Regions from separate parts of the Variovorax sp. YR750 genome, predicted to be linked through region 2. Evidence: predicted binding sites of a transcription regulator. Region 2 holds the regulator's gene; the other holds the start of a gene.
The links. Region 2 encodes sigma-54, which starts transcription at its own class of promoters, with help from an activator protein. Its sites were predicted from a motif close to TGGCANGNAANCTGCTTT; they were not measured.

Region 1 (4,206 bases), on a different contig from region 2:
CGCCCGCGACGAACAGCGAGTGGGCGCCGAACAGCGCCTGGTTCCAGCCGCCGACGAAGCCCACGAAGGACACAACCATGATGAGCGGCCCCGGCGTGGTCTCGCCCAGCGCGAGGCCGTCGATCATCTGCGTGGCGCCCAGCCAGCCGTAGTGGTCGACCGCGCCCTGGAACACGTAGGGCAGCACCGCATACGCGCCGCCGAAGGTCATCAGCGCGGCCTTGGTGAAGAACCAGCCCATCTGCGTGAGCGTGCCGTGCCAGCCGTACAGCGCGACGAGCGCGCCCATGGCGCCCAGCCACAGCGCGAGGAACACGCCCAGCACGCGCCAGAAGCGGCCCCAGCCGAAGCGCGCGTGCGCGGGCGTCGGCGTGTCGTCGTCGATGAGCGCCGGGCCGATGGCCGCTGCCCCCGCCGCGCCATGCCCGCCGCCTCCGGGCGCGAAGCGCTGCGGCGCCACGCGGCTGCCGCAATAGCCGATGGCCGCCGCCGCGAGCACGATCAGCGGAAACGGCACCTGCAGCGCGAAGATCGCCACGAAGGCCGCCGCGGCGATCGCCCAGAGCCACGCGTTCTTCAGCACCCTCGAGCCGATGCGCCAGGCCGCGAACAGCACGATGGCCGTCACCGCCGGCTTCACGCCGTACAGCAGCCCGGCCACCGCCGGCACCTGCCCGTAGGCCATGTAGACCCACGACAGCGCGATCAGTATGAAGAGCGAGGGCAGCACGAACAGCACGCCCGCCGCGATGCCGCCCCAGGTGCGGTGCATGAGCCAGCCGATGTAGGTGGCGAGCTGCTGGGCCTCGGGGCCGGGCAGCAGCATGCAATAGTTGAGGGCGTGCAGGAAGCGCTTTTCCGAGATCCAGCGCCGGCGCTCCACCAGCTCCTGGTGCATCAGCGCGATCTGCCCGGCCGGCCCGCCGAAGCTGATGAAGCCCAGCTTGAGCCAGTAGCCGAAGGCCTGCCAGAAGCTGACGGGGACGGGCGGCTCGGCTGGGTCTTCGGTGGGCGGCATCGGGCGACTTTCGGGGTTCGCTATTTCAGGAATGCGTCGTAGGCGGTCTTCAGTATCAGCGCGCTCACCACCACGATGAACACCACCCGCACGAAGCCCGCACCGTGCTTCAGCGCAACCCTCGTGCCCAGCACGCTGCCGGCCACGTTGGCCACCGCCATCACCAGCCCGTAGTGCCACCAGACGTGACCCTTGGCCGCCAGCAGGATCAGCGCGGCGGCGTTGGTCAGGGTGTTGATGATCTTGGCCGAGGCCGAGGCGTTGAGGAAGTCGTAGCCCATCCAGCGCACGAAGAGGAACACCAGGAAGCTCCCCGCGCCCGGCCCGAAGAAGCCGTCGTACAGCCCGATCGACAGGCCGATGGTGCAGGCGGCCAGCGTCTCGGCCCGGCCCGAGAAGCGCGGCGCGTGCATGCGGCCCATGTCCTTGCGCGCCAGCGTGTACAGCAGCACGCCCAGCAGGATCAGCGGCAGCGCCTTGCGCAGGAAGTCGCCCGGGAACATGGTGACGCCCCAGGCGCCCAGCATCGAGCCGGCGAAACCGAGCAGCGCGGCCGGCCAGAGCGCGCCCCAGCGCATCTGCACCCGCTGGCTGAACTGGGCAGCGGCGGCGGCCGTGCCCCAGATGGACGCACTCTTGTTGGTGCCCAGCAGGGTCGCGGGCGGTGCGCCCGGGAAAACGGCGAACAGCGCGGGCACCAGGATCAGCCCGCCCCCGCCCACGATCGAATCGACAAAACCCGCGAGCGCAGAGGCGCCCGTCACCACCAGCATTTCCATAGGGGCTGGATTGTCTCACCCCGGTGCTATCGAAAAAGTAGCTGAAGAGGCTAGCGCCCCGTGCCTTTCGCGCAAATAAAAAAGGCGCCGACCAGCGGCGCCTTCCAAAGTCGAACAGGCATCTCGTACGGAGCCTTTGAAGATTTTTCTTGTTGCTTGGGGGGATTGTCTCCTCGGACCCTCGGCACACGAGCAGGGCCCGTTCGCGAGTGCGCAGACTTTATGGGCACGCACCGCCTCAGTGCATTGGGAATTACCCGCTTTGCCTTACCGAAGAAGTCCGATTTGCAAACCAAAGTGTTTCTGATAGTTAACGACGTGGCACGACTTGTGCACGGGGCGCCTGAGTCCATCACTTGAAGAAGAAAAGCGACCATGGCCCTGGCACCGCAAGCCTCCATCAACGCGGCAGACACCGCATGGATGATGACCTCGACCGCGCTGGTGCTGCTGATGACGCTGCCCGGCATCGCTCTCTTCTACGCGGGCATGGTGCGCCGCAAGAACGTGCTGGCCACCATGGCGGCGGTGGTGGCGATCGCCGCGACGGTCTCGCTGACCTGGTTCGCGGTGGGCTATTCGCTGGCCTTCACCGAGGGCTGGCCCTGGCTCGGCGGCTCCGGGCGCTTCTGGTTCTCGGGCTTCGAATACCTCAAGGCGGCCGGGCAGCTGGCGGTGAGCCACGTGGCGCCCAACGTGCCCGAGACGGTCTACGCGATGTTCCAGCTGACCTTCGCGATCATCACCACGGCACTCGTTCTCGGCGCCTTCGTCGAGCGCATGCGCTTCTCGGCGATCCTGTGGTTCGCGCTGCTGTGGAGCGTGCTGGTGTACGCGCCCATCGCCCATTGGGTGTGGGAGCCGGGCGGCTGGCTCGCGCAGATGGGCGCTCTCGACTTCGCAGGCGGCTCGGTGGTGCACGTCAACGCGGGCATCGCGGGGCTGGTGTGCGCCTACGCGCTCGGCTCGCGCAAGGGCTACGGCCGCGAGGCCTTCGAGCCCTACAACCTGGCATTCACCATGACCGGCGCGGGCCTGCTGTGGGTGGGCTGGTTCGGCTTCAATGCCGGCTCGGCGGTGGCGGCCGACGGCCGCGCGGGGCTGGCGATGCTGGTCACGCACATCGCAGCCGCCGCCGGCGCCCTGAGCTGGATGCTCGGCGAATGGATCGTGCGGCGCAGCCCTTCGCTGCTGGGCCTGTGCTCGGGGCTGGTCGCGGGGCTGGTGGCCATCACGCCGGCCGCCGGCTTCGTCACGCCGCCGGCCGCGCTGGCCATCGGCACCATCGCCGGGCTGGCCTGCTACTGGGGCGCCACCGGCCTGAAGCACCTGCTGGGCGCGGACGACTCGCTCGACGTGTTCGGCGTGCACGGCATCGGCGGCATCGTGGGCGCGCTGCTGACGGGCGTGTTCGCCGACCCGCGCGTCTCGGGCGCCACCGGCGACGTGCTGACGCAGGCGATCGCGGTCGGCAGCGTGGCCATCTTCAGCGCCGCGGGAACGGCGGTGGTGCTGTTCCTGGTGCACGTCATCGTCGGATTGCGCGTCGATGCCGACAGCGAGGTGCTGGGCCTCGATCTTGCACAGCACAGGGAACATCTCGGGAGCAGTTGACCCACCGACGGAGGAACCATGCCATCCATGTCCGAAAGCGAACGCATCGCCCTCGCCGCCCGCCTTCACGTGGCGCTGCGGCGAAAGCACGGCCGCGTGACCGACACCGAATGGATGGCGACCAACGCCGAGTACGCCGCCGAGATCGTGCGCATGACCCGCGCGCACGCGGCCGACACCAAGGACGAGGAGCTCTACCTGCTCGCAACGCGGTTGGAGCAGGCGATGGAGCCGCTGGCGCGCGCCGCCCGGCTGGCGGCGCGGCAGCCCGACGGCCAGCCGCCCACGCCCCCGCCGCGCTACGTCGGCGGGCTGCGCTGAAGCGGGCCGGCTCAGCCGGCGGCGAGCGCCGCCTTGCGGATCGACTGCAGCGTGCTGGCCGGCGTGATGGCCTCCGGGTCCAGCAGGCAATGCAGGATCGCCGGCTTGCCGCTCGCTCGCGCGCGGGCCAGCGCGGGGCCGAATTCCTCAGTGCTCGTCACTCGCTCGCCGTGGCCGCCGAACACCTCGGCGTAGCCCCTGAAGTCGGGGTTCTTCAGTTGCGTGGCACTGATGCGGCCCGGGTAGTGCCGTTCCTGGTGCATGCGGATCGTGCCGTACATGGCGTTGTCCAGCAGCACCACGATGATCGGCAGGCCGTACTGCACGGCGGTCGCGAACTCCTGGCCGTGCATCATGAAGTCGCCGTCGCCCGCGAACACCACCACCTCGCGCTGCGGCCAGAGGCGCTTGGCGCCGACGCCGGCCGGCAGGCCGTAGCCCATCGAGCCGCTGGTGGGCGCGAGCTGGCTGGCA
Region 2 (4,206 bases):
GTGCTCAGCTCGTAGAGGTCGGCGCCCAGCTTGAGCATGTCGGGGCGGTAGCGGCGGTAGGCGGTGTGCACCAGCGGCTCGTCGGTGGCGGCCAGCGAGTTGGTGACCACGCTGATCTTCACGTTGCGGCCGCGGATCTCGCGCATCACCTCCAGCCCCGAGGGGCCCGGGATCAGGTAGGGCGAGACGATGGTCACGTCCGAGCGGGCGCGGCGCATCTGCTCGACCACGTTGTAGCGCACGCTGTCCACGTCGAGCAGCGGCACGCCGCCGTAGGAAGCGGTCTTGCCGATCACGCGCTCGGGCGAATCGGCGTATGCCTCGGCGGTGGTCCAGATCAGGCCGAGCTTGCCGGCGTCCAGGTCTTCCGCCATCGGGCTGTAGCCGAGCAGGTCGTTGGGCGCGGGCCTCGGAGGCGGCGGCGTGGTGTCGGGGCCGGTGGCGAGCTCGAAGCGTTGCTGCAGCTCCTCGCGCGACAGGCCGGTGCTCGCCACCGACTGGATCGGCCGCACGTAGACGCTGTTCCAGTACTGGTCGAAGAGACTGCCCAGGCGCGGGATGAGCGCGCCTGTGACGAAGGTATCGAGGTCGATGAAGTTCTCGCCCGCGGTGCGCCTGAAGTACTGGTTGCCGATGTTGCGCCCGCCCGCCACCGCCATCGCGCCGTCGGCGATGAACAGCTTGTTGTGCATGCGCCGGTTGACGCGGCTGAAGTCGAAGAGCGAGGCGGTGAAGCGCTTCAGCAGGCTGCCGCGCCCGGCCGGGAACGGGTTGAACAGCCGCAGCTCCACATTGGGCGTGGCGGCGAGGCCCAGCAGCAGCTCGTCTTCGCCGGAGGTGTAGAGGTCGTCCATCAGCAGCCGCACGCGCACGCCGCGCAGGGCGGCGTCGCGCAGGGTGCGCAGCAGGTAGCGGCCGGTCTCGTCGTTCTCGATCTGGTAGTACTGCACGTCGAGCGTGCGCTGCGCGCGGCGGGCCAGCTGGATGCGGGTGTCGAAGGCGAAATCGCCGCCGGGCATCAGGCGGAAGCCGCTCAGGTCGGGGTCGGGCTGGGAAGCCAGCGCGATCTTGCCGAGGGCGGTGTCGGCCGAGACGGTCATGGCCCTGGTGGGCGTGCGCGGCGCCTCGTCGGGCAGCGTGGCGCAGCCTGCGAACAGCAGCACCGCCACCATGGCGAAGACCCAATGCCCACAGCGCGACATCAGGCCCCGGCTCATCGGCGGTGTCTTTCTACAGGGCTTTGCGCAGGTTGGCGGGAGCGATGCGAAGCGCCTCGCGGTACTTGGCGACGGTGCGGCGCGCGCACTCGATGCCCTGTTCCTTCAGCATCTCGGAGATCTGGCTGTCCGACAGCGGCTTCTTCACGCTCTCGGAGCCGACGAACTGCTTGATGAGCGCGCGCACCGCGGTGCTCGACGCATTGCCGCCGGTCTCGGTGCCCAGCGCCGAGCCGAAGAAGTACTTGAGCTCGACCGTGCCGAAGGGCGTGGCCATGTACTTGGCGGTGGTCACGCGCGAGATGGTCGACTCGTGCAGGCCCAGCTCGTCGGCGATCTCGCGCAGCACCAGCGGGCGCATGGCCAGCTCGCCGTGCACGAAGTAGCTCTTCTGCCGCTCGACGATGGCGTTGCTCACGCGCAGGATGGTGTCGAAGCGCTGCTGGATGTTCTTGATGAACCAGCGCGCCTCCTGCAGCCGCTGCGACAGCGCCTGGCTGCCCTCGCCCTTGTGCGACTTGAGCGCGCCGGCGTAGATGTCGTGCACGCGCAGGCGCGGCATCACCTCGGGGTTGAGCATGACGCGGAACTTCACGTTCGTGCCGCGCCCGGTCTTGGTGACGATCACGTCGGGAATGATGATGTTGCGCTCGACGTCGACGAAGCTGCGGCCCGGCTTGGGCTCCAGCCGCGCGATGATCTGCAGCGCCGAGCGCACCAGGTCCTCGTTGCTGCGGGTGAGCGTGGCCAGGCGCTTGAAGTCGCGGCGCGCGAGCAGCTCCATCGGCTGCTTGCAGATGGCGATGGCGGTCTTGCGGACCTGCTCCTCTTCCTCGGTCTCGTCCTCGCTGGCCATGGCGCGCAGCTGGATGCTCAGGCATTCGCCGAGGTCGCGCGCGCCGACGCCGGCGGGCTCCAGGCTCTGCAGCAGGCCGAGCGCCACCTGGAAGTGGTGCACCAGGTCGTCGAACTGGTCGTTGTCGTCGCCGGCCAGGCCCGAGGCCAGGGCGGGCAGCGAGTCTTCGAGGTAGCCGTCGTCGTTGAGCGATTCGATCAGGAAGCGCAGCGCGGCGCTGTCGTTCTCGTCGAGGCGCAGGCTCAGCGCCTGGCGATGCAGGAAGGACTGCAGCGACTCCTGGCTGCGCGCGAGCTCGGTGGCGTCGGCGCGCTCGTCGTCGCCCAGGTTGTTCTGGCGCGCGGGCGCGTCGCTGCCCCATTCGCTGTCGTCGGGCGCCATGTCGACGGTGCCGTCGCCTTCCCAGTCGGGCTCGCGCTCGGAGATGTCGGCGGCGGGGCCGTCGGTGTCGGCCGTACTGGTGACGGTTTCGGTGGAAGCAGTGGAGGCGCTGCTGGCGGCCGGCGAAGCGAAGTCGCCCTCGCCGTCCCCGCCTTCACCACCATCACCGCCTTCATCGCGCGGAACCGGGGCATCGGCCGTGTCGAGCCCGAATTCCTCGCGCGCCGCTTCTTCCGCGGTGCGCTCGAGGAACGGGTTCTCGTCGAGCATCTGCTCCACCTCCTGGCTCAGTTCGAGCGTGGAGAGTTGAAGCAGCCTGATCGACTGCTGCAGCTGTGGCGTCAGCGCCAGATGCTGCGAAACGCGAAGGGACAGCCCTTGCTTCATGGTGGAAACCGCCCCCGCGCCTTACATGCGGAAGTGCTCGCCCAGGTACACCCTGCGTACCTCGGCGTTGTCGACGATCTCCGAAGGCGTGCCTTGTGCCAGCACATGCCCGTCGCTGATGATGAAGGCGTGATCGCAGATGCCCAGCGTCTCGCGCACGTTGTGATCGGTGATGAGCACGCCGATGCCGCGCTCCTTCAGGAAGCTGATGATCCGCTGGATCTCGATCACCGCAATCGGGTCGATGCCGGCGAAGGGCTCGTCCAGCAGGATGAAGCGCGGCTGCGTGGCCAGCGCGCGCGCGATCTCGACGCGGCGGCGCTCGCCGCCCGACAGCGCGAGCGCGGGCGAATCGCGCAGGTGGTCGACGCGCAGGTCGGCCAGCAGCTCGGACAGGCGCTCCTCGATGTGCGGCTTCGACAGCGGGGCCATCTTGCCGTTCGCGTCGGGCTCCATCTGCAACTCGAGCACGGCGCGCACGTTCTCCTCGACCGTGAGCTTGCGGAAGATCGAGGCTTCCTGCGGCAGGTAGCTCAGGCCCATGCGGGCGCGGCGGTGGATCGGCATGTGGGCGATGGGCTCGCCGTCGATGGTGATGTCGCCGGCATCGGCGCGCACCAGACCCACGATCATGTAGAACGACGTGGTCTTGCCGGCGCCGTTGGGGCCGAGCAGCCCGACGACTTCGCCCTTCTGTACGTCGAGCGAGACGTCCTTCACGACCGTGCGGCTGCCGTAGCTCTTCTTCAGGCCGCGCGCGACCAGGCGGCTGCCCGGGGCGCCGTTGACGTCCTGCGTTCCTGCGGATTCGATCACTTGCGGGTATCTCCCTGGTCACTGCCGAGCGTGGTGCTCTGGCGCAGGCCCTTGCCGGGTGCCGGGGTGGGCGCCGGCGGCGGCGCCTTCGCGCCGGCGGCCGGGGCCGAGGCGCCGGCCGCAGGGGCTGTGGCGGCCTTGGGGGTCAGGATGGTCCTGACGCGCCCGCCCGGGGCCGAGGCGTTGACGGCGGTATTCGGCGGCACGGTGGAACCGTTGACGGTGTAGGTGTCGTTGCTCTGGTCGTAGACGATCAGCGCGCCCTGGCTCTCGTCGTTCGGCGTGGCGCCCAGCAGCCGGCGCATGGTGGCGTTGCGGATGAACTTGACGTTGTCGGCGCGGCTGTCGTACTCGATCACTTCCGACTCGCCCTCGATCCACTCGTCGGGCGCGTTGCGCTTCTGCTTGTAGTAGGCCCGCTTGCCGGGTGCCGCCGTGACCACGCCGTACTGGTAGCCCTCGGCGTCCTGGCGCACGTCCAGCCGCGCGCCGCGGATGATGATCGTGCCCTTTGTCACCAAAACGTTGCCGGTGAACACGCTGGTCTGC

Region 1: a site for sigma-54 is predicted at 2,117-2,134, ahead of BMY35_RS31350 (ammonium transporter). Genes of this name have one in related genera too.

What each region holds. Positions count from the first base shown of each region.
Region 1 is NZ_FOBJ01000018.1:224,873-229,078, reverse strand. Features, by position in the region: gene chrA (chromate efflux transporter) at 1-1,018, opposite strand, end outside; gene BMY35_RS31355 (sulfite exporter TauE/SafE family protein) at 1,039-1,797, opposite strand; gene BMY35_RS31350 (ammonium transporter) at 2,173-3,411, shown strand; gene BMY35_RS31345 (hypothetical protein) at 3,430-3,732, shown strand; gene BMY35_RS31340 (thiamine pyrophosphate-binding protein) at 3,744-4,206, opposite strand, start outside.
Region 2 is NZ_FOBJ01000011.1:145,737-149,942, reverse strand. Features, by position in the region: gene BMY35_RS22515 (phospholipase D family protein) at 1-1,217, opposite strand, end outside; gene rpoN (RNA polymerase factor sigma-54) at 1,231-2,841, opposite strand; gene lptB (LPS export ABC transporter ATP-binding protein) at 2,863-3,657, opposite strand; gene lptA (lipopolysaccharide transport periplasmic protein LptA) at 3,654-4,206, opposite strand, start outside.